4 regions of the Citrobacter freundii ATCC 8090 genome follow, and region 1 is predicted to be linked to each of the others. Evidence: predicted binding sites of a transcription regulator. Region 1 holds the regulator's gene; each other region holds the start of a gene.
What was found. Region 1 encodes CRP, which controls carbon source genes, mostly activating them, when cyclic AMP is high. Its sites were predicted from a motif close to ATGTGANNNNNNTCACAT; they were not measured.
Positions count from the first base shown of each region.

Region 2: the regulator CRP is predicted to act here: its motif matches at 3,356-3,373, upstream of focA (formate transporter FocA).
Region 3: the regulator CRP is predicted to act here: its motif matches at 2,116-2,133, upstream of udp (uridine phosphorylase).
Region 4: the regulator CRP is predicted to act here: its motif matches at 2,504-2,521, upstream of uxuA (mannonate dehydratase).

Region 1 covers NZ_CP049015.1:371,531-376,854, reverse strand. The annotation lists partial or broken gene G4551_RS01765 (hydrolase) at 1-596, shown strand, start outside; gene G4551_RS01760 (YheU family protein) at 593-811, shown strand; gene G4551_RS01755 (phosphoribulokinase) at 865-1,734, shown strand; gene G4551_RS01750 (OsmC family protein) at 1,833-2,237, opposite strand; gene crp (cAMP-activated global transcriptional regulator CRP) at 2,544-3,176, shown strand; gene G4551_RS01740 (YccS/YhfK family putative transporter) at 3,228-5,315, shown strand; partial or broken gene G4551_RS24015 (hypothetical protein) at 5,308-5,324, opposite strand, start outside.
Region 2 covers NZ_CP049015.1:1,758,100-1,763,423, reverse strand. The annotation lists gene serC (3-phosphoserine/phosphohydroxythreonine transaminase) at 1-225, opposite strand, end outside; gene G4551_RS08400 (DUF421 domain-containing protein) at 438-1,130, opposite strand; gene ycaO (30S ribosomal protein S12 methylthiotransferase accessory factor YcaO) at 1,267-3,027, shown strand; gene focA (formate transporter FocA) at 3,432-4,289, shown strand; gene pflB (formate C-acetyltransferase) at 4,349-5,324, shown strand, end outside.
Region 3 covers NZ_CP049015.1:4,839,645-4,844,968, reverse strand. The annotation lists gene metE (5-methyltetrahydropteroyltriglutamate--homocysteine S-methyltransferase) at 1-1,130, shown strand, start outside; gene G4551_RS23195 (dienelactone hydrolase family protein) at 1,185-1,991, opposite strand; gene udp (uridine phosphorylase) at 2,257-3,018, shown strand; gene rmuC (DNA recombination protein RmuC) at 3,159-4,589, shown strand; gene ubiE (bifunctional demethylmenaquinone methyltransferase/2-methoxy-6-polyprenyl-1,4-benzoquinol methylase UbiE) at 4,684-5,324, shown strand, end outside.
Region 4 covers NZ_CP049015.1:626,036-631,359, reverse strand. The annotation lists gene G4551_RS03105 (fructuronate reductase) at 1-1,070, opposite strand, end outside; gene uxuA (mannonate dehydratase) at 1,149-2,333, opposite strand; gene gntP (gluconate permease GntP) at 2,593-3,936, shown strand; gene G4551_RS03090 (LutC/YkgG family protein) at 3,986-4,681, opposite strand; gene G4551_RS03085 (LutB/LldF family L-lactate oxidation iron-sulfur protein) at 4,674-5,324, opposite strand, start outside.

The DNA of each region.
Region 1 (5,324 bases):
TCGGTCGCGCACCGACCGCCGCGGTAGGTTATTCACTCGGTGGAAACATGCTGGCTTGTCTGCTGGCAAAAGAAGGCAACAATATTCCGATAGATGCAGCGGTTATCGTTTCTGCGCCTTTCGTGCTCGAAGCCTGTAGCTACCATATGGACAAGGGCTTTTCCCGTGTCTATCAGCGCTACCTGCTCAATTTATTGAAAGCCAACGCCTCGCGTAAGCTTGAGGCGTATCCCGGTTCGCTGCCGGTAAGCCTGGCCCAGTTGAAATCTTTGCGCCGCATTCGCGATTTTGACGATCTGATCACCGCCAAAATCCACGGTTTCGCCGATGCTATAGACTATTACCGCCAGTGCAGCGCCATGCCGTTGCTCAATCGGATCGCCAAACCAACGCTGATTATCCATGCTAAAGACGATCCGTTTATGGATCATCACGTGATCCCGAAACCGGAAAATCTGCCTTCGCAGGTGGAATATCAGCTGACTGAACATGGCGGCCACGTCGGATTTATTGGTGGCACAGTGCGCCGTCCTGAGATGTGGCTGGAATCAAGAATCCCGGACTGGCTGACAACGTATCTGGAGGCGTCATCATGATTATCCCATGGCAAGATATCTCTCCGGACGCGCTGGACAATCTGATTGAAAGCTTTGTCTTGCGTGAAGGCACCGATTACGGTGAACATGAACGCTCGCTCGAACAAAAAGTCGCCGACGTCAAACGCCAACTACAATCAGGTGAAGCCGTGCTGGTGTGGTCCGAACTGCATGAAACGGTCAACATTATGCCGAGGAAGCAGATTCACGAGTAATCCGTAGCCGCCGGCCGACTTTACTATAATTACAACCATTTCATGGAGTTGTTATGTCTGCCAAACATCCGGTGATTGCGGTAACAGGATCCAGCGGCGCGGGGACCACCACCACCAGCCTCGCGTTTCGTAAAATTTTCGCGCAGTTAAACCTGCGCGCCGCCGAGGTGGAAGGTGACAGTTTTCACCGCTATACCCGTCCGGAAATGGACATGGCGATTCGCAAAGCACGCGATGCTGGGCGGCATATCAGCTATTTCGGCCCCGAAGCTAACGACTTTGGTCTGCTGGAGCAAACCTTCATTGAATACGGCCAGACGGGCAAAGGTCAGTCGCGTAAATACCTGCACACCTACGATGAGGCCGTACCGTGGAATCAGGTTCCGGGGACATTTACGCCCTGGCAGCCGCTGCCTGAACCGACGGATGTCCTGTTCTATGAGGGACTTCACGGCGGCGTTGTCACCCCTCAGCAAAATGTGGCCCGGCATGTCGATCTGCTGGTTGGCGTGGTGCCGATCGTGAACCTGGAGTGGATCCAGAAGCTGACCCGCGATACCAGCGAGCGTGGACACTCGCGTGAAGCGGTGATGGACTCGGTGGTGCGCTCAATGGACGATTACATCAATTACATCACACCACAGTTTTCCCGTACGCATATCAACTTCCAACGCGTACCAACCGTCGATACCTCTAATCCCTTTGCCGCCAAGAGCATTCCGTCACTCGATGAAAGCTTTGTCGTGATTCATTTTCGTAATCTGGAAGGGATCGACTTCCCGTGGCTGCTGGCCATGCTGCAGGGCTCATTCATTTCTCATATCAATACGTTGGTCGTACCGGGCGGAAAAATGGGTCTGGCGATGGAATTGATTATGCTGCCGCTGGTGCAGCGACTGATGGAAGGCAAAAAGATAGAGTGATATGTGGAAAGCGCCCGATGGCGCTTCGCTTATCGGGCCTACGACTCAACATCACCCTATAGGCCGGATAAGGCAACGCCGCCATCCGGCATCAGCAATTACGCGGCAACCACTTCATAGGAGTGGGTAATATTCACCGCCTTTTCCAGCATCAGCGCCACGGAGCAATATTTTTCCGCCGAAAGATCGACCGCACGTGCGACGGACGCATCTTTCAGATCGTTACCCGTTACGATGAAATGCAGGTTGATATGGGTAAACAGGCGCGGCGCTTCATCACGACGCTCGGAGGTCAGCTTCACTTCGCAGTTGGTCACATCCTGACGACCCTTTTGCAGGATCGACACCACATCAATTGCGCTGCAACCACCCGCAGCCATTAAGACCATTTCCATCGGGCTCGGCGCTTTATCACCGGAGTTACCGTCCATCAAAATCTGGTGGCCAGAAGCGGACTCACCGAGGAAGGTCAGCCCTTCGACCCACTTAACACGTGCTTGCATATTTTATTACTCCGATGCATCAATTTTCCTGACAGATTACGCGCACACAACAAATCTCGCAACGGAAGGCGACCTGCGTCATGCTGAAGCGAGACACCAGGAGACACACGGCGAAAGCTATGCTAAAACAGTCGGGATGCTACAGTAATACATTGACGTACTGCATGTATGCAGAGGACATCACATTACAGGCCGTCGCACGTATTGACAGCCCCCTTCCCAGGTAGCGGGAAGCACATTTTTGCAAACCCAGAGACAGGATGTTTTTTGGCTCTGGAGACAGCTTATAACAGAGGATAACCGCGCATGGTGCTTGGCAAACCGCAAACAGACCCGACTCTCGAATGGTTCTTGTCTCATTGCCATATTCATAAGTACCCATCGAAGAGCACGCTGATTCACCAGGGTGAAAAAGCGGAAACGTTGTACTACATCGTTAAAGGCTCAGTGGCAGTGCTGATCAAAGATGAAGAAGGGAAAGAAATGATCCTTTCTTATCTGAATCAGGGCGATTTTATTGGTGAATTAGGCCTCTTCGAAGAAGGTCAGGAACGCAGCGCCTGGGTCCGTGCTAAAACTGCATGTGAAGTCGCTGAAATTTCCTACAAAAAATTTCGCCAATTAATCCAGGTCAATCCAGATATTCTGATGCGCCTGTCCTCTCAGATGGCTCGCCGTCTGCAGGTCACGTCTGAAAAAGTGGGCAACCTTGCCTTCCTCGACGTTACCGGTCGTATCGTGCAGACTCTGCTGAATCTGGCGAAACAGCCTGATGCGATGACCCACCCGGACGGCATGCAGATTAAAATCACCCGTCAGGAAATCGGCCAGATCGTTGGCTGCTCCCGTGAGACCGTCGGTCGTATTCTGAAGATGCTGGAAGATCAGAACCTGATCTCCGCACACGGTAAGACCATCGTCGTCTACGGCACACGTTAACCCCATCGAAGTGGCGCGTTACCCCGTAATGCGCCACTTTTGTTTGCTCCGATGTGGCGAAGACTGATATACCACCCAGAGATCAACTACGCACTACGACAAACGCTGGTGCTATGTTTACCTGTGGCCGTCGGCCTGATCATCGGTCAGCTTCATCTGGGACTCCTCTTTTCCCTCGTCCCTGCCTGCTGCAATATTGCCGGTCTTGATACCCCGCATAAGCGCTTTTTCAAACGCTTAGTGATTGGCGCGTCTTTGTTTGCCGGATGCAGTCTGATCATGCAATTACTGCTGGCACAGACTATACCGCTGCCACTGATCCTCACCGGCCTGACGCTGATTCTTGGTGTAACCGCAGAATTAGGCCCTCTGCATGCGCGACTACTACCAGCCTCGCTTATCGCGGCAATTTTCACACTCAGTCTGGCAGGTAACATGCCCGTCTGGGAGCCGCTGCTAATCTACGCGCTGGGCACATTGTGGTATGGCCTGTTCAACTGGTTCTGGTTCTGGATGTGGCGCGAGCAGCCGCTGCGTGAGTCGCTCAGCTTGTTGTACCGCGAATTAGCCGATTACTGTGAGGCCAAGTACAGCATGCTGACTCAGCATGCCGACCCAGAAAAAGCGCTGCCTCCCCTGTTGGTGCGCCAGCAAAAAGCGGTGGATTTAATTACCCAGTGCTATCAGCAAATGCATATGCTGTCGGCGCATCGCAACAACGATTATAAGCGCCTGCTACGTGCCTTTCAGGAGGCGCTCGATTTACAGGAACATATTTCCGTTAGCCTCCACCAGCCGGAAGAGGTGCAAAAGCTGGTCGAACGTAGCCACGCCGAACAAGTGATTCGCTGGAATGCGCGCACCGTTGCCGAACGCCTTCGCGTACTGGCCGATGATATTTTGTATCACCGCTTACCGACCCGTTTCTCAATGGAAAAGCAGATTGGCACGCTGGAGAAAATCGCCAACCAGCATCCGGACAATCCGGTAGGTCAATTTTGCTACTGGCACTTCAGCCGTATTGCCCGTGTGCTACGCACCCAGCGACCACTGTATGCCCGTGATTTAATGGCTGACAAGCAGCGTCGGCTGCCGCTGATCCCTGCCCTGAAAAGCTATTTGTCGTTGAAATCCCCTGCGCTGCGTAATGCCGGACGCATCAGCGTCATGTTGAGCATTGCCAGCCTGATGGGCAGCGCCTTACACCTGCCAAAACCTTACTGGATTTTGATGACAATCCTGTTCGTCACGCAAAATGGCTACGGGGCAACCCGGGTACGTATTTTACACCGTTCAGTAGGGACGCTCGTCGGCCTGGTGATCGCTGGCGTCACGCTGCACTTTCATATCCAGGAAGGTTACACGCTGGCAGGCATGCTGCTGATAACCCTGGTGAGTTATCTGACCATCCGCAAAAACTACGGCTGGGCTACCGTCGGCTTTACGGTCACCGCGGTATATACCCTGCAACTGCTGACGCTGAACGGGGAACAGTTTATCGTGCCGCGGTTTATCGATACGATCACTGGCTGCCTGATCGCTTTTGGCGGGATGCTCTGGCTGTGGCCGCAGTGGCAGAGCGGTTTGCTGCGTAAAAACGCCCACGATGCGTTAGAAGCCGATCAGGAGGCCATTCGCCTGATTCTTAGCAACGATCCCCAGGCCACACCGCTGGCGTATCAACGCATGCGGGTCAACCAGGCGCATAACACGCTGTTCAACTCACTTAACCAGGCGATGCAGGAACCTGGGTTCAACTCGCACTATCTGGCGGACATGAAACTGTGGGTTACGCATAGTCAGTTCATCGTCGAACACATCAACGCAATGACTACGCTGGCAAGGGAACATACGATGCTGACGCCGGATTTGGCGCAGCGTTATCTGGAGTCCTGTGAAATTGCGATCCAGCGCTGTCAGCAGCGGCTGGAATATGACGGACCCGGAAGCTCCGGCGATGTGAATATTCTTGAGGCGCCAGAGATGCTGTCCCATGGGCCTTTAAGCACCCTTGAGCAGCATCTGCAGCGGGTTTTGGGGCATCTGAACACCATGCATACCATTTCGTCGGTAGCATGGCGTCAGCGACCGCACCATGGGATCTGGCTGAGCCGCCGGTTGCGGGATATGAAAGGTTAAGAGAATTGC
Region 2 (5,324 bases), 1.4 Mb from region 1:
ACCGCCATGGCAGAACAACACTTTATAGTTGGAGGGGATGCTAAGAAGATCGCGAAAATCCTGCTCCGCTTCCTCGGCGACCTGGATGAATTCTTTGCCACGGTGGCTAATTTCCATCACCGACGTGCCAAGACCGTTCCAGTCGCGAAGATCCTGTTGAGCCAGTTTAAGTACTTCTGCCGGTAGCATTGCCGGACCTGAACTAAAATTAAAGACCTGAGCCATTTCCCCTCACCACGTTGTGTTGTTGTCCAATCCACATCCTGTCATTGACGATAATCCGGTGACAGACATTGGTATAAGTTATTCCTGTGGATATCGGTTTTATCATTCAGTGACACGCGCCGCAATGGGTAAAACTGACCAGGGTAAAAATGTGTCATTGGTCACACAACAGAATCTATCGGATTGACGGGTAAAAACCGAGATTTTTGCTGTCAGGTAACCCGTTTTGCCTGACTGGCCTTCGACCATTCTGGATTTGCACAGCGTGGACATAATTGATGATCTCCGGCGTTCATTTGCACCACTTCGCTACAACGTATACAGGCATAGTCCCCTGCTTCAGGCATTACTTTAAATCGTTGCGTACAGTGCCTAGGTAAAATACTGAGCCCCGGCTTTACGTCTTCATCGGCAAAGAAGTAGACGCTGATTTGTCCATTCGTCTCCAGAATAGCCAGTTTTACCTGTCCCAATTGCTCCACGCCGTTCAAACGCAGTTCCATAAAGAATTCAAATTCCGTCATATTGGCACTATTGAGCTTTGACCATGCCAGCTCGCCATCTTCAATGATCACGACGGGTTTGCCCTCCAGCAGGTCCTCCATTTTTTCACTATGCGCCATTAGCCACATCACCAACCGATACAGCACAGCAAGAGTAATAAAAACCACCAGCACTGGCAGCATCGGGACATCGTCATAGAATGCCACGTCTCCCGCTGCAGAACCCAGCGTAAGGATGATCAGCACTTCAAAAAGCGACATCTGGCGTACGCCGCGACGTCCGGTGATTTTTAAAAACAGAAAAACCAATATAAAGGTGTAGAGGCTGCGTAACGCAACTTCCCCCAGAAAATCCATGGGCACCTTATCAAGCGCCATACGGTGCAAATCGAAAGCTTTCATTAATATGCTCTAAACGTGGTTGGTTGTAAGAAAGCATAGCCAATGCTTTTATTTACGCCTGAGCTCCGGCGGCGATAGCGCCGTTCATTGAAAACCCGTATCATTGCGCGCTTTCCGTACGACAAAAGTGATTTTCATGACGCAAACATTTATCCCCGGCAAAGATGCCGCTCTGGAAGACTCCATCGCTCGCTTCCAGCAAAAATTGCTCGACCTCGGTTTTCAAATTGAAGAAGCCTCGTGGTTGAATCCCGTCCCTAACGTCTGGTCTGTACATATTCGCGACAAAGAATGCGCGCTGTGCTTCACCAACGGTAAAGGCGCGACGAAAAAAGCGGCGTTGGCTTCCGCGCTGGGCGAATACTTTGAGCGTCTGTCGACTAACTATTTCTTTGCGGATTTCTGGTTGGGCGAAACTATCGCCAATGGCCCGTTCGTGCATTATCCGAACGAAAAATGGTTCCCGCTGACAGAAGAAGACGATGTACCAGAAGGTTTACTGGATGCACGTCTGCGAGCGTTTTACGATCCAGATAACGAACTGACTGGCAGCATGCTTATCGATCTGCAGTCTGGTAATGAAGAACGTGGCGTCTGCGGCCTGCCGTTTACCCGTCAGTCGGATAACCAGATTGTCTATATTCCGATGAATATTATCGGCAACCTGTATGTTTCTAACGGCATGTCCGCGGGTAACACGCCTAACGAAGCGCGCGTTCAGGGCCTGTCTGAAGTCTTTGAGCGTCATGTGAAGAACCGCATTATTGCGGAAAGCATCAGCCTGCCGGAAATCCCGGCCGAAGTCATGGCGCGCTATCCGGCAGTGGTGGAGTCCATCGCCACACTGGAAGCTGAAGGTTTCCCAATTTTCGCCTACGATGGCTCGCTGGGTGGCAAGTATCCGGTGATTTGCGTTGTCCTGTTCAACCCGACCAACGGTACCTGCTTCGCTTCCTTCGGCGCACACCCGGATTTCGGCGTGGCGCTGGAACGTACCGTCACTGAACTGCTGCAGGGTCGTGGTCTGAAAGATCTTGATGTCTTCACCCCACCGACCTTTGACGACGAAGAAGTGGCTGAACACACTAACCTTGAAACCCATTTCATTGATTCCAGCGGTTTGATCTCATGGGATCTGTTCAAGCAGGATGCCGACTATCCGTTCGTTGACTGGAATTTCTCTGGCACCACGGAAGAAGAGTTCGCCACCCTGATGGCCATCTTCAATGCTGAAGATAAAGAAGTGTATATCGCTGACTATGAACACCTGAGCGTTTACGCGTGCCGCATTATTGTTCCGGGAATGTCTGACATCTATCCGGCAGAAGATCTGTGGTTAGCTAACAACGCTATGGGCGCCCATCTGCGTGACACCATTCTCTCTCTGCCGGGCAGCGAATGGGATAAAGAAGACTATCTCAATCTGATCGAACAACTGGATGAAGAAGGCTTTGACGACTTCACCCGCGTACGCGAGCTACTCGGTCTGGCGACCGGTGCGGATAACGGTTGGTACACCCTGCGTATTGGCGAGCTTAAAGTGATGCTGGCGCTAGCCGGTGGCGATCTGGAGCAGGCGCTGGTGTGGACAGAATGGACGATGGAATTTAACGCCTCCGTCTTTAGCGCGGAACGTGCAAACTACTATCGCTGCCTGCAAACATTGTTGCTGCTGTCTCAGGAAGAAGACCGTCAGCCGCTGCAATATCTGAATGCGTTTGTCCGCATGTACGGTGCCGAGGCGGTTGAAGCGGCAAGTGCGGCATTGAGTGGCGAAGCGCCATTCTACGGGTTGCAAACCGTTGATAACGATCTGCAAGCTTTCCCGGCGCATCAGTCTCTGCTGAAAGCCTATGAAAAACTGCAGCGCGCGAAAGCGGCACATTGGTCAAAATAATGACAGTCAGCCTGCGCTAAGTAGGCTAAAAGTATTGTCTGGGATATATTACGGGGCGCTTTAAGCGCCCTGTTTTTTATTTTGTTCAAATCGGAAAATAAATGTAAAAACAAGGTTAAATATTAGTAGTTGATATTAAAAAAATTAGCATATTAATGTGGTTTTTTATCTCAATTACTCCATTTTAATTAACCGTCTGACAGGAGATAAAAAGAAAAAATTCAACTCACTTTATAATTTTTAAAATTTATTTTTATATGGATAATCAACAAGTTACTCCGTAATCGCATAAAAACCATGCGTCTTGCGGGCCTATAAGCCAGGCGAGATATGATCTATATCAAATTCTCATCTATAATGCTTTGTTAGTATCTCGTCGCCGACTTAATAAAGAGAGAGTTAGTGTGAAAGCTGACAACCCTTTTGATCTTATTCTACCTGCTGCAATGGCCAAAGTTGCCGAAGAAGCAGGCGTCTATAAAGCAACGAAACATCCGCTTAAGACGTTCTATCTGGCAATTACTGCCGGTGTATTCATTTCAATTGCCTTTGTTTTCTATATCACCGCCACAACCGGTACCGGAACTATGCCTTTCGGCATGGCAAAATTAGTAGGTGGTATCTGCTTTTCCCTGGGGCTGATTCTTTGTGTTGTCTGCGGCGCAGACCTCTTCACCTCAACCGTATTGATTGTCGTAGCAAAAGCCAGTGGTCGTATTACCTGGGGCCAATTGGCTAAAAACTGGCTTAACGTTTATGTCGGTAACCTGGTGGGTTGCTTGCTCTTCGTGCTATTGATGTGGCTTTCCGGCGAATACATGACCGCCAACGGCGCGTGGGGGCTCAACGTCCTACAAACAGCCGACCACAAAGTGCACCATACTTTTGTTGAGGCGGTAAGTCTTGGCATCCTGGCTAACCTGATGGTGTGTCTGGCCGTATGGATGAGCTACTCGGGCCGCAGCCTAATGGACAAAGCGTTTATCATGGTATTACCGGTCGCAATGTTTGTTGCCAGCGGTTTTGAGCACAGTATCGCAAACATGTTTATGATCCCTATGGGTATTGTAATACGCGATTTCGCCACCCCGGAATTCTGGACCGCAGTTGGGTCTTCTCCGGAGAATTTTTCTCACCTGACCGTGATGAATTTCATCACCGATAACCTGATTCCGGTTACGATCGGTAACATTATCGGCGGCGGTTTGTTGGTCGGGTTGACATACTGGGTCATTTATCTGCGTGGTAACGATCATCATTAATCTGATGATGTCCATTACACGCAGTAAATAAAAAATCCACTTAAGAAGGTAGGTGTTACATGTCCGAGCTTAATGAAAAGTTAGCCACAGCCTGGGAAGGTTTTACCAAAGGTGACTGGCAGAATGAAGTAAACGTACGTGACTTCATTCAGAAAAACTACACTCCATATGAGGGTGACGAGTCCTTCCTGGCTGGCGCAACTGATGCGACCACTGCACTGTGGGACAGCGTGATGGAAGGCGTTAAACAGGAAAACCGCACTCACGCGCCTGTTGACTTTGACACCTCCGTTGCTTCTACCATCACTTCTCACGACGCAGGCTACATCAACAAAGCGCTCGAGAAGATTGTTGGTCTGCAGACTGAAGCTCCGCTGAAACGTGCGATCATTCCGTTTGGCGGCATCAAAATGGTTGAAGGTTCCTGCAAAGCGTACAATCGCGAACTGGACCCGATGCTGAAAAAAATCTTCACCGAATACCGCAAAACCCACAACCAGGGCGTATTCGATGTTTACACCAAAGACATTCTGAACTGCCGTAAATCCGGTGTTCTGACTGGTCTGCCAGATGCGTATGGCCGTGGCCGTATCATCGGTGACTACCGTCGCGTTGCGCTGTACGGTATCGACTACCTGATGAAAGACAAATACGCTCAGTTCGTCTCTCTGCAGTCCGATCTGGAAAACGGCGTAAACCTGGAAGCAACTATCCGTCTGCGTGAAGAAATTGCTGAACAGCACCGCGCTCTGGGTCAGATCAAAGAAATGGCTGCTAAATATGGCTGCGATATCTCTGGTCCGGCTACCAATGCTCAGGAAGCTATCCAGTGGACTTACTTCGGCTACCTGGCCGCTGTTAAATCTCAGAACGGTGCAGCAATGTCCTTCGGTCGCGTATCCACCTTCCTGGATGCTTACATCGAACGTGACCTGAAAGCAGGCAAAATCACCGAGCAAGACGCACAGGAAATGATCGACCACCTGGTCATGAAACTGCGTATGGTTCGCTTCCTGCGTACTCCTGAATATGATG
Region 3 (5,324 bases), 490 kb from region 1:
TTCAGGCTCGTCGTCACTCTACTCGTGTCCACAACGCTGCAGTGGAAAAACGTCTGGCGGCAATCACCGCCCAGGACAGCCAGCGCGCCAACGCTTATCCGGTTCGTGCCGAGGCGCAACGTGCCCGCTTTAATCTGCCGGCATGGCCGACCACGACTATCGGCTCATTCCCGCAAACCACCGAAATTCGCGGTCTGCGTCTGGACTTCAAAAAGGGCAACCTGGATGCCGGTAACTACCGCACCGGTATTGCGGAACATATCAAACAGGCGATCGCTGAACAGGAGCGTCTGGGGCTCGACGTGCTGGTACACGGTGAAGCCGAACGTAACGACATGGTGGAATACTTTGGTGAGCATCTGGACGGGTTCGTCTTTACCCAGAACGGTTGGGTGCAGAGCTATGGCTCCCGTTGCGTGAAGCCACCGGTAGTCATTGGCGACGTCAGCCGCCCGGAAGCGATCACCGTGGAGTGGGCGAAGTATGCCCAGTCACTGACCGACAAACCGGTAAAAGGTATGCTGACCGGTCCGGTGACCATTCTTTGCTGGTCATTCCCGCGTGAAGACGTGACGCGTGAAACCATCGCGAAGCAGATTGCGCTGGCGTTGCGTGATGAAGTTGCGGATCTGGAAGCAGCGGGGATCGGCATTATCCAGATTGATGAGCCGGCACTGCGTGAAGGTTTACCGCTGCGTCGCAGCGACTGGGCGGCGTATCTGGAGTGGGGCGTGGAAGCCTTTCGCATTAACGCGGCAGTGGCGAAGGATGAAACCCAGATCCACACCCACATGTGTTACTGCGAGTTCAACGACATCATGGACTCCATTGCGGCGCTGGACGCGGACGTGATCACTATTGAGACTTCACGTTCTGATATGGAGCTGCTGGAGTCGTTCGAAGAGTTCGACTATCCGAACGAAATCGGGCCGGGCGTCTACGACATTCACTCGCCGAACGTCCCGAGCGTGGAGTGGATTGAAGCTCTGCTGAAGAAAGCCGAGCAGCGTATTCCGGCTGAGCGTCTGTGGGTGAACCCGGACTGCGGCCTGAAAACGCGCGGCTGGCCGGAAACCCGTGCTGCGCTGGCAAACATGGTTAAAGCGGCGCAGAATCTGCGTCAGGCGTAAAAACAAAACGGAGGCTGATGCCTCCGTTTTGTTTATTGGTTTGCCTGGCGGGAATTATTTCTTCCCACCGTATTGCGCGAACCACTCCAGCATTCTCTGCCAGCCGTCTTTCGCGGACTCTTCGTGATAGCTCGGGCGATAATCGGCGTTGAAGGCATGTCCGGCATCGGGATAGACCACGATTTCCGCTTTCGCATTGGCGGCGCGTAGCGCCTGACGCATTGTTTCAACGGTATCTTGCGGAATGCTGGTATCCTGGGCGCCATAAAGTCCCAAAACGGGGGCGTTAAGATCGGTTGCGATATCAACGGGATGTTTCGGCGAGTTGAGGGTTTTATCACCCACCAGTTTGCCATACCACGCCACCGCCGCTTTTAACTGCGGATTATGTGCGGCATACAGCCAGGTGATGCGTCCACCCCAGCAAAATCCGGTGATCATCAGTTGGTGCGCATCTCCCCCGTTGCGGGAGGCCCAACTGGCGACGTGGTCCAGATCGGCCAGTACCTGAGAGTCAGGCACTTTGGCGACAAGGCCGCTGAGCAACGTGGGGATATCGGCAAAGTCATTGGGATCGCCTTCGCGAAAATAGAGTTCTGGTGCGATAGCCAGATACCCTTCCAGAGCCAGACGGCGGCAAACGTCACGAATGTGCTCATGAATACCAAAAATCTCCTGCACGACAATGACCACGGGAAGCAGTCCATCGGTTTGTTTTGGTCGTGCGTGATACGCTGGCATATCATCGCCTTGTGAAGGTATGGACGTTACACCGGCGATAATTTCGTTATCCGGAGTGTGAACCGTGGTAGACGTCGGTGGAGATACAGCAGGTGCAAAGCCAGATTGTCGTGTTGTCATGGTATTCTCCGTACCCTTAAATATTCAGCCAAAAAGCGCATTGTTAACTATAGACACATGCAACGAACCACATTGCCTTAAACGGGCTATCTTTTGTGCAGGGCTTCCTTACATCGCATCATTTATGTGATACGCATCACTTTTTAATGGTAATTGAATGCAATTGATTTACATCATAGTGATGACTGTCACGAAAATATGTTCATGCCTTCGGTAAAGTGTGTTTTTGCTTCTTCTGACAAAACCGATTCACAGAGGAGTTTTTATGTCTAAGTCTGATGTTTTTCATCTCGGCCTCACTAAGAGCGACTTACAAGGGGCTACGCTTGCTATCGTCCCTGGCGACCCGGAGCGTGTGGAAAAGATCGCCGCGCTGATGGATAAGCCGGTTAAGCTGGCATCTCATCGCGAGTTCACTACCTGGCGTGCTGAGCTGGATGGTAAAGCCGTGATCGTTTGCTCTACCGGTATCGGCGGCCCGTCAACCTCTATTGCCGTTGAAGAACTGGCACAACTGGGCATTCGTACCTTCCTGCGTATCGGTACGACTGGCGCTATCCAGCCGCATATCAATGTAGGTGATGTCCTGGTCACCACGGCGTCTGTCCGTCTGGACGGCGCAAGCCTGCACTTCGCGCCAATGGAGTTCCCGGCCGTTGCGGACTTCGAGTGCACCACCGCGCTGGTGGAAGCGGCGAAATCTATCGGCGCCACTACCCACGTGGGCGTTACCGCATCTTCTGACACCTTCTACCCGGGCCAGGAACGTTACGACACCTTCTCTGGTCGCGTCGTGAGCCGTTTCAAAGGCTCGATGGAAGAGTGGCAGTCTATGGGCGTTATGAACTACGAAATGGAATCTGCCACGCTGCTGACCATGTGCGCAAGCCAGGGTCTGCGTGCCGGTATGGTCGCGGGTGTTATCGTGAACCGTACTCAGCAAGAGATCCCTAATGCGGAAACGATGAAACAAACAGAAAGCCATGCGGTAAAAATCGTGGTGGAAGCTGCGCGTCGTTTACTGTAATTCTCCCGTCTATTCAAAAAGGCCGACGCGTTCGGCCTTTTTATTTTGCGTAGTACCTCGCAGGAAATTCCTTTTAAACTGGACGTTTATACAGCACAATTCTATTTTGTGCGGGTAAGTCGTTGCTGTAAGGGGGCGTTGTGGATATTTCAATTATGATGAGTGCCGTGTTGGCGTTAGCCGCAGGGCTGCTGGTTGGGTGGCTGGCAACAAAAGCGCACGCCGACAGAATCCGTGCCGATCTCATCGAAGAACGACGTGAACTGGATATCGCGCTAAGTGCCGCCCGGCAACAACTCTCACAGGAAGCCCACTGGCGTGATGAGTGCGAACTGCTTAATAACGAATTGCGCAGCCTGCACAGTATCAACACCTCTCTGGAAGCTGATCTCCGTGAAGTCACTACCCGGCTGGAAGCAACGCAACAGCATGCGGAAGATAAGATCCGTCAGATGATCAACAGCGAACAGCGCCTGAGCGAGCAGTTTGAAAATCTGGCGAACCGTATATTCGAGCACAGCAATCGCCGCGTAGATGAGCAAAATCGCCAAAGCCTGAACAGCCTGCTGGCACCGCTTCGCGAACAATTGGACGGATTTCGACGCCAGATTCAGGACAGCTTTGGTAAAGAGGCACAGGAACGTCATACTCTGGCGCACGAAATTCGTAATCTCCAGCAACTGAATGCGCAGATGGCACAGGAAGCGGTAAACCTGACGCGGGCATTAAAAGGCGATAACAAAACGCAGGGTAACTGGGGCGAGGTCGTACTCACGCGGGTGCTTGAGGCTTCCGGTCTGCGCGAAGGCTATGAATACGAAACCCAGGTCAGCATCGAAAACGACGCCCGTTCGCGGATGCAGCCAGATGTTATTGTCCGATTACCGCAGGGCAAAGATGTGGTGATTGATGCGAAAATGACGCTGGTCGCCTATGAACGCTATTTTAACGCTGAAGATGAATTCACCCGCGAGAGCGCGTTGCAGGAGCACATCGCCTCGGTGCGCAACCACATTCGTCTGCTGGGCCGCAAAGACTATCAGCAGCTTCCGGGGCTGCGTACGCTTGACTATGTTCTGATGTTTATCCCCGTTGAGCCCGCTTTTTTGCTGGCGCTCGACAGACAGCCCGAACTGATTACCGAAGCGCTTAGAAATAACATTATGCTGGTGAGCCCTACCACGCTGTTGGTGGCATTGCGCACGATTGCCAACCTGTGGCGCTACGAGCATCAGAGTCGTAATGCGCAACAAATTGCCGATCGGGCCAGCAAACTTTATGACAAGATGCGGTTGTTTGTGGATGATATGTCGGCAATAGGTCAAAGCCTGGACAAAGCCCAGGATAATTACCGACAGGCGATGAAAAAACTCTCTTCCGGTCGTGGAAACGTCCTGTCGCAGGCAGAAGCGTTTCGCAGTTTAGGTGTAGAAATTAAGCGCGAGATTAATCCTGAGCTGGCTGAGCAAGCCACTACGCAGGATGAAGAATACCGCTTGCGCTCGGTCCCTGAGACGCAACAAGATGCATCTTGCCCCGATGGTGAAGCGGTAAATCAGCAATCAAACTAGTCCATTTGGGGTAGTTGAACCCGGCAGAAGGGTAGGGCAAATTGGCCCAATCTGTTACACTTCTCGAACATTTTTTGGATGAGCAGGCACTGAGATGGTGGATAATTCACAAGAAACGACGCACTTTGGCTTTCAGACCGTCGCTAAAGAGCAGAAAGCTGACATGGTGGCCCACGTTTTTCATTCTGTGGCCTCTAAATATGACGTTATGAATGACTTAATGTCATTTGGCATTCATCGTTTGTGGAAGCGCTTCACCATTGACTGCAGTGGCGTGCGTCGCGGGCAAACCGTTCTCGATTTAGCAGGCGGTACCGGCGATCTGACGGCGAAATTCTCTCGCATGGTAGGCGAAACCGGCAAAGTTGTGCTGGCGGATATCAATGACTCAATGCTCAAAATGGGTCGCGAAAAGCTGCGCAATATTGGTGTGGTGGGTAACGTTGAGTACGTTCAGGCGAATGCGGAAGCACTACCTTTCCCTGACAACACGTTTGACTGCATCACCATCTCTTTCGGTCTGCGCAACGTTACGGATAAAGACAAAGCATTACGCTCCATGTACCGCGTATTGAAGCCGGGCGGACGTCTACTGGTGCTGGAATTCTCCAAGCCGATTATCGAACCGTTGAGCAAAGCCTACGACGCGTACTCTTTCCATGTTCTGCCGCGTATAGGTTCAATGGTAGCAAGCGATGCGGACAGCTATCGCTATCTGGCGGAATCCATCCGCAT
Region 4 (5,324 bases), 250 kb from region 1:
TCGATCAGCAGTGTCGCGTAGGCGTTGAGATCGGTGCCTTCCGGCATCGAGAGCGTCGGCGCCTGCTCCTGCATCATCAGCGCAAACGCAGCTTTGCGGTACGCCGGATTGGTCATGGTATCGGCGATGGTTTCATAGCCGCCGAGATAGCCCAGATATGCGAGGAAAGAGTGGCTGCCGTTGAGCATGCGCAGTTTCATCATTTCAAACGGCACCACGTCGGCCACGAACTGTGCGCCAACCTTGTCCCAGTCAGGACGACCGTTGACAAAATTGTCTTCAATTACCCACTGACGGAACGGCTCACAGGCGATAGCACACGGATCGTAAACGCCCAACTGGTCGGCAATCTCCTGCAACGTTTCCGGCGTCGCCGCCGGAACAATGCGGTCGACCATAGTGCACGGGAAAGTCGCATTAGCTTCAATCCACTGCGCCAGCTGCGGGTCGCGCGCCTGCGCCAGCCCCAGTACTGCGACTTTCGCCACATGCCCATTTTCACGCACGTTATCGCAGGACATCACGGTAAAAGCCGCCAGCCCCTGCTCACGGCGCAGGTACAGCGCTTGTACGATGTAACCAATCGCCGATTTCGGCGCGGTCGGATTCGCCAGATCGTGTTTAATCAGCGGGTTATTGAGATCTAACTGACCGCTGGCCGCATCGGTGCAGTAGCCTTTTTCGGTGACCGTCAGCGAAACAATTGCCGTCTGCGGGCGCGCCATCGCCTGTAAAATACCGTCACAGCCGTCAAGATCCGGGTGCAGCGCTTCTTTCATTGACCCGATCACTTTCAGCACGGTGTTGTCCGCGCCTTTTTCCGCCACGGTATACAGCAGTTGCTGCTTGCGCAGATTTTCAATCAGTACGCAGTCGTTACCCGGCATCAGGTTAACTTCACAGATCCCCCAGTCGCTGTCAGTGGTTTCCAGCAAATGATGGGTGTACAGCGCCTGATGTGCGCGGTGAAAAGCGCCACATCCCAGGTGAACAATGCGGGATTGCAGGCGCGAGCGGTCCCATGCAGGGCGCGCAACCGGCAGGTCGCTATTGGCAATTGTCGTTGTCATCGTGAACTCCAGAACCCGTTGAAAGGCCAACGGATGAGAAAAGAAAAAGCCGGCCAGACAGGTGGCCGGCAACTCGCTTTAGCGGCTAAAGAAAGCGCGCTGGATAGCCATCTCAACGCCGCGCACTTCCGCCAGCCCTTTCAGGCGACCAATCGCGGAGTAGCCTGGGTTGGTTTTCTTTTTCAGATCGTCCAGCATCTGGTGGCCATGGTCCGGACGCATCGGGATCAGATCCTCTTTACCCTCGGCTTTACGGCGTTGTTCTTCTTCAACGATCGCTTTCACCACCTCGTACATGTCGACATCGCCATTAAGATGCGCCGCCTCATGGAAGGTTTTCGGGTTATCTTCACGCAGCGTGGAGCGCAGATGGGTGAAGTAAATGCGTGGACCAAACTGTTTGATCATGTCGACCAGATCGTTGTCCGCCCGCACGCCGTAGGAGCCGGTGCACATGGTGAAACCGTTCGCCATACTGTTGACCGTATCGACCATCCACTGCATATCTTCCACGGTGGAAACAATGCGCGGCAGGCCAAGGATCGGGCGCGGCGGATCGTCCGGGTGTACCGCCATGCGTACGCCTGCTTCTTCCGCCACCGGAATAATCGCCTTCAGGAAGACGGCAAAATTCTCACGCAGCGCGGCTTTGTCGATATCTTTATAGCGCGCCAGATGCTGGCGAAACTGGTCAAGCGTGTAGCCCTCTTCCGCACCCGGCAGACCGGCGATGATGTTGCGGGTCAGACGCGCTTTGTCTTCATCGCTCATGGTGGCGAAGCGTTCATTTGCCTGAGCAATCTCTTCGGCGGTGTAGTCCGCTTCCGCGCCCGGACGCTGGAGGATATGCAGCTCAAAGGCGGCAAACTCAATCTGGTCAAAACGCAGCGCTTTGGAGCCGTCCGGCAGAACGTATTCCAGGTCGGTACGGGTCCAGTCGAGAACCGGCATGAAGTTGTAGCACACGGTACGAATACCGCACTGAGCCAGGTTACGCAGGCTTTGCTGGTAGTTGGCGATCCACTGCAGATAGTTGCCGGAACGGGTTTTAATGTCTTCGTGGATCGGCACGCTTTCGACGACCGACCAGACCAGGCCCGCCTGCTCAATAATGGCTTTGCGTTTTAGGATCTCATCAACCGTCCACACTTCCCCGTTCGGGATATGGTGTAAGGCGGTGACAACGCCTGTGGCACCCGCCTGACGTACATCCGCTAAGGTGACCGGATCGTTAGGACCATACCAGCGCCATGTCTGTTCCATGTTTTATTCCTCGTTACGTTATGGACTCGACGATATGGCACATAAATTCCTCCTTTTGGTATGACATGTCAACCTGAAGCTTAAAATTGGTTAACCAAATCACGATTTATTCTATTGAGATCGCCATTTTACGGCCCTGTTGCTCAGTAATAATGTAAACATGTAACGCAATGTGACATTCATCGCATCAATGGTTAACCAATATATGTAACATCTCAACCAAAATCATAATAGTTCAACCAATAAAGGTAGACGTTATATGCACGTTCTCAATATTCTGTGGGTCGTATTCGGCATCGGTCTGATGCTGGTGCTCAATCTAAGATTCAAAATAAACTCGATGGTCGCCCTGCTGCTGGCGGCGCTCTCGGTCGGTATGCTGGCGGGTATGGATTTAATGGAGCTGCTGCACACCATGAAATCCGGCTTTGGCAGCACGCTGGGTGAACTGGCGATTATCGTGGTATTCGGGGCGGTCATCGGTAAGCTGATGGTTGATTCCGGGGCGGCGCATCAGATTGCCCATACGCTGCTGGCGCGCCTCGGCCTGCGCTATGTGCAGCTGTCGGTAATCATTATTGGTCTGATCTTCGGCCTGGCGATGTTCTATGAAGTGGCATTTATTATGCTGGCGCCGCTGGTGATCGTCATTGCAGCAGAAGCGAAGATCCCGTTCCTCAAGCTGGCGATTCCTGCCGTTGCCGCCGCCACCACCGCCCACTCGCTGTTCCCACCACAGCCGGGTCCGGTGGCGCTGGTTAACGCCTACGGCGCGGACATGGGCATGGTCTACATCTACGGTATTCTGGTGACCATTCCGAGCGTGATCTGCGCCGGGCTTATCCTGCCGAAGTTCCTCGGCAACCTCGATCGCCCAACGCCGTCATTCATGAAGGCCGACGTACCGGTTGACCAGAATAACCTGCCATCCTTCGGTGTTTCTATCCTGGTGCCGCTGATCCCGGCGATCATCATGATCTCCACCACCATAGCCAACATCTGGCTGGTGAAAGGGACGCAGGCGTGGGAAGTGGTCAACTTCTTAGGCTCTTCACCGATTGCAATGTTTATCGCTATGGTTGTCGCCTTCGTGCTGTTTGGTACCGCGCGTGGTCACGACATGCAGTGGGTGATGAATGCCTTTGAAAACGCGGTGAAAAGCATCGCCATGGTGATCCTGATCATCGGCGCGGGCGGTGTACTGAAGCAGACCATTATTGATACCGGCATTGGCGATACCATCGGCATGCTGATGTCACACGGCAATATCTCTCCGTACATCATGGCGTGGTTGATAACCGTGCTGATTCGTCTGGCAACCGGTCAGGGCGTGGTCTCCGCCATGACGGCTGCAGGGATTATTAGCGCCGCCATTCTCGACCCGGCAACCGGTCAACTGGTGGGCGTCGATCCGGCGTTACTGGTACTGGCAACGGCGGCGGGCTCCAACACCCTGACCCATATCAACGATGCCTCGTTCTGGCTGTTCAAAGGCTACTTTGACCTGTCGGTGAAGGATACGCTGAAAACCTGGGGTCTGCTGGAGCTGGTGAACTCCGTGGTTGGCCTGATTATCGTATTGATCATCAGCATGATTGCATAACGTCGATACCGCTCTGGTCCGCAGCGCCAGAGCGGTTATCCATCCTGCCTCAACAATCCTCAATAATCAGATACACCGCCTTCACCGGGCCATGCACTCCAACCACCTTGATAAGCTCAATATCCGCCGTCGAGCTGGGCCCACTAATGATGTTAATGCACGATGGCATACGCTCACCGGCCTGCGCCTTCTGATGCAGTTTTTCTGCCAGTTGCGCCACGCGCGGCAGGATAGTGCTTTTACGCAGCACGAAAATTGAGGATTCCGGCAACAGGCTCAGGGAACGCCCGCGCTCCGGCGCGGAAAACAGCACCACGCCGCCGGACTCGGTCAGGCCATACTCGGCATACACCACGCCCACTTTCGCCTTTTCGGCCTGGGTAATATTTTCACTGCCACGCGCCGGATCCCAGACCACGGCGTTGCATTCCTGTTGCAAGCGTTCGGTAATGCCCAGTGCCGCCAGCCGGCTGTCGCCGCTCAGCACCACCGGCTGCTGACCCAATTCTTCGCACAGACGGAGCGCCGCGTCTGCGGCCTGATCTTCGCGAGTCAGCTCACAGCGAGCCAGCATCACTTCACTGGCAAACTGGACAAACGCATCGCAGCGCTGCTGCGGGCTAAGTTCGGTCAGGCGCTCGTTAGCATAGTTGTTAACCGGCGCGACATCCGCTTGCGGTTCGAAGCGCAGCGGGCGACCCAGCGCCTGGGCGATGGTATTTAAAAACGCGGTACGGTTATCCATTCTTTTTCTCCTGCGCCTGATGTTTCTTAAACCAGCTACGGAAGCTCTCGCCGTCGGCATCAGGCAGATCGCGCGCCTCCATCCAGTCACCAATCGCGCCAACCTTGAGCGGCGTTTTGCCACCATTGATAAACCAGCTCGCCGCATGTGCGCCCGCCATCATCCCGACTTTCCACAGCCCCGGATGGCTATTGGCGTAGGCGAACATTTTGATCGCCCGTCGCTCGGCTTTCGGCGTTATGCCCTCCTCGGCCATCACCCGGCGATGACGCAGGATCAGTTTTGACAGCGGAATCTTAACCGGACAAACGCTGTCACAGGCCGTGCATAATGAACAGGCGTATGGCAGATCTTTAAAATCTTTATAGCCGCCGAGCAGCGGAGAGATCACCGCGCCGATAGGGCCGGGATAGATAGAACCATAACCGTGTCCGCCAATGTGGCGGTACGCCGGGCAGGTGTTCATACAAGCCCCGCAGCGGATGCAGCGCAGCACATCGCGAAACTCTGAGCCCAGCACCTGCGAGCGGCCGTTATCGACAATCACCAGATGGAACTCTTCCGGGCCGTCGACGTTATCCGCCTCGCGTGGGCCGGTCAGCCAGGTGTTGTAGCCCGTCAGACGTGCGCCCACAGCGCTGCG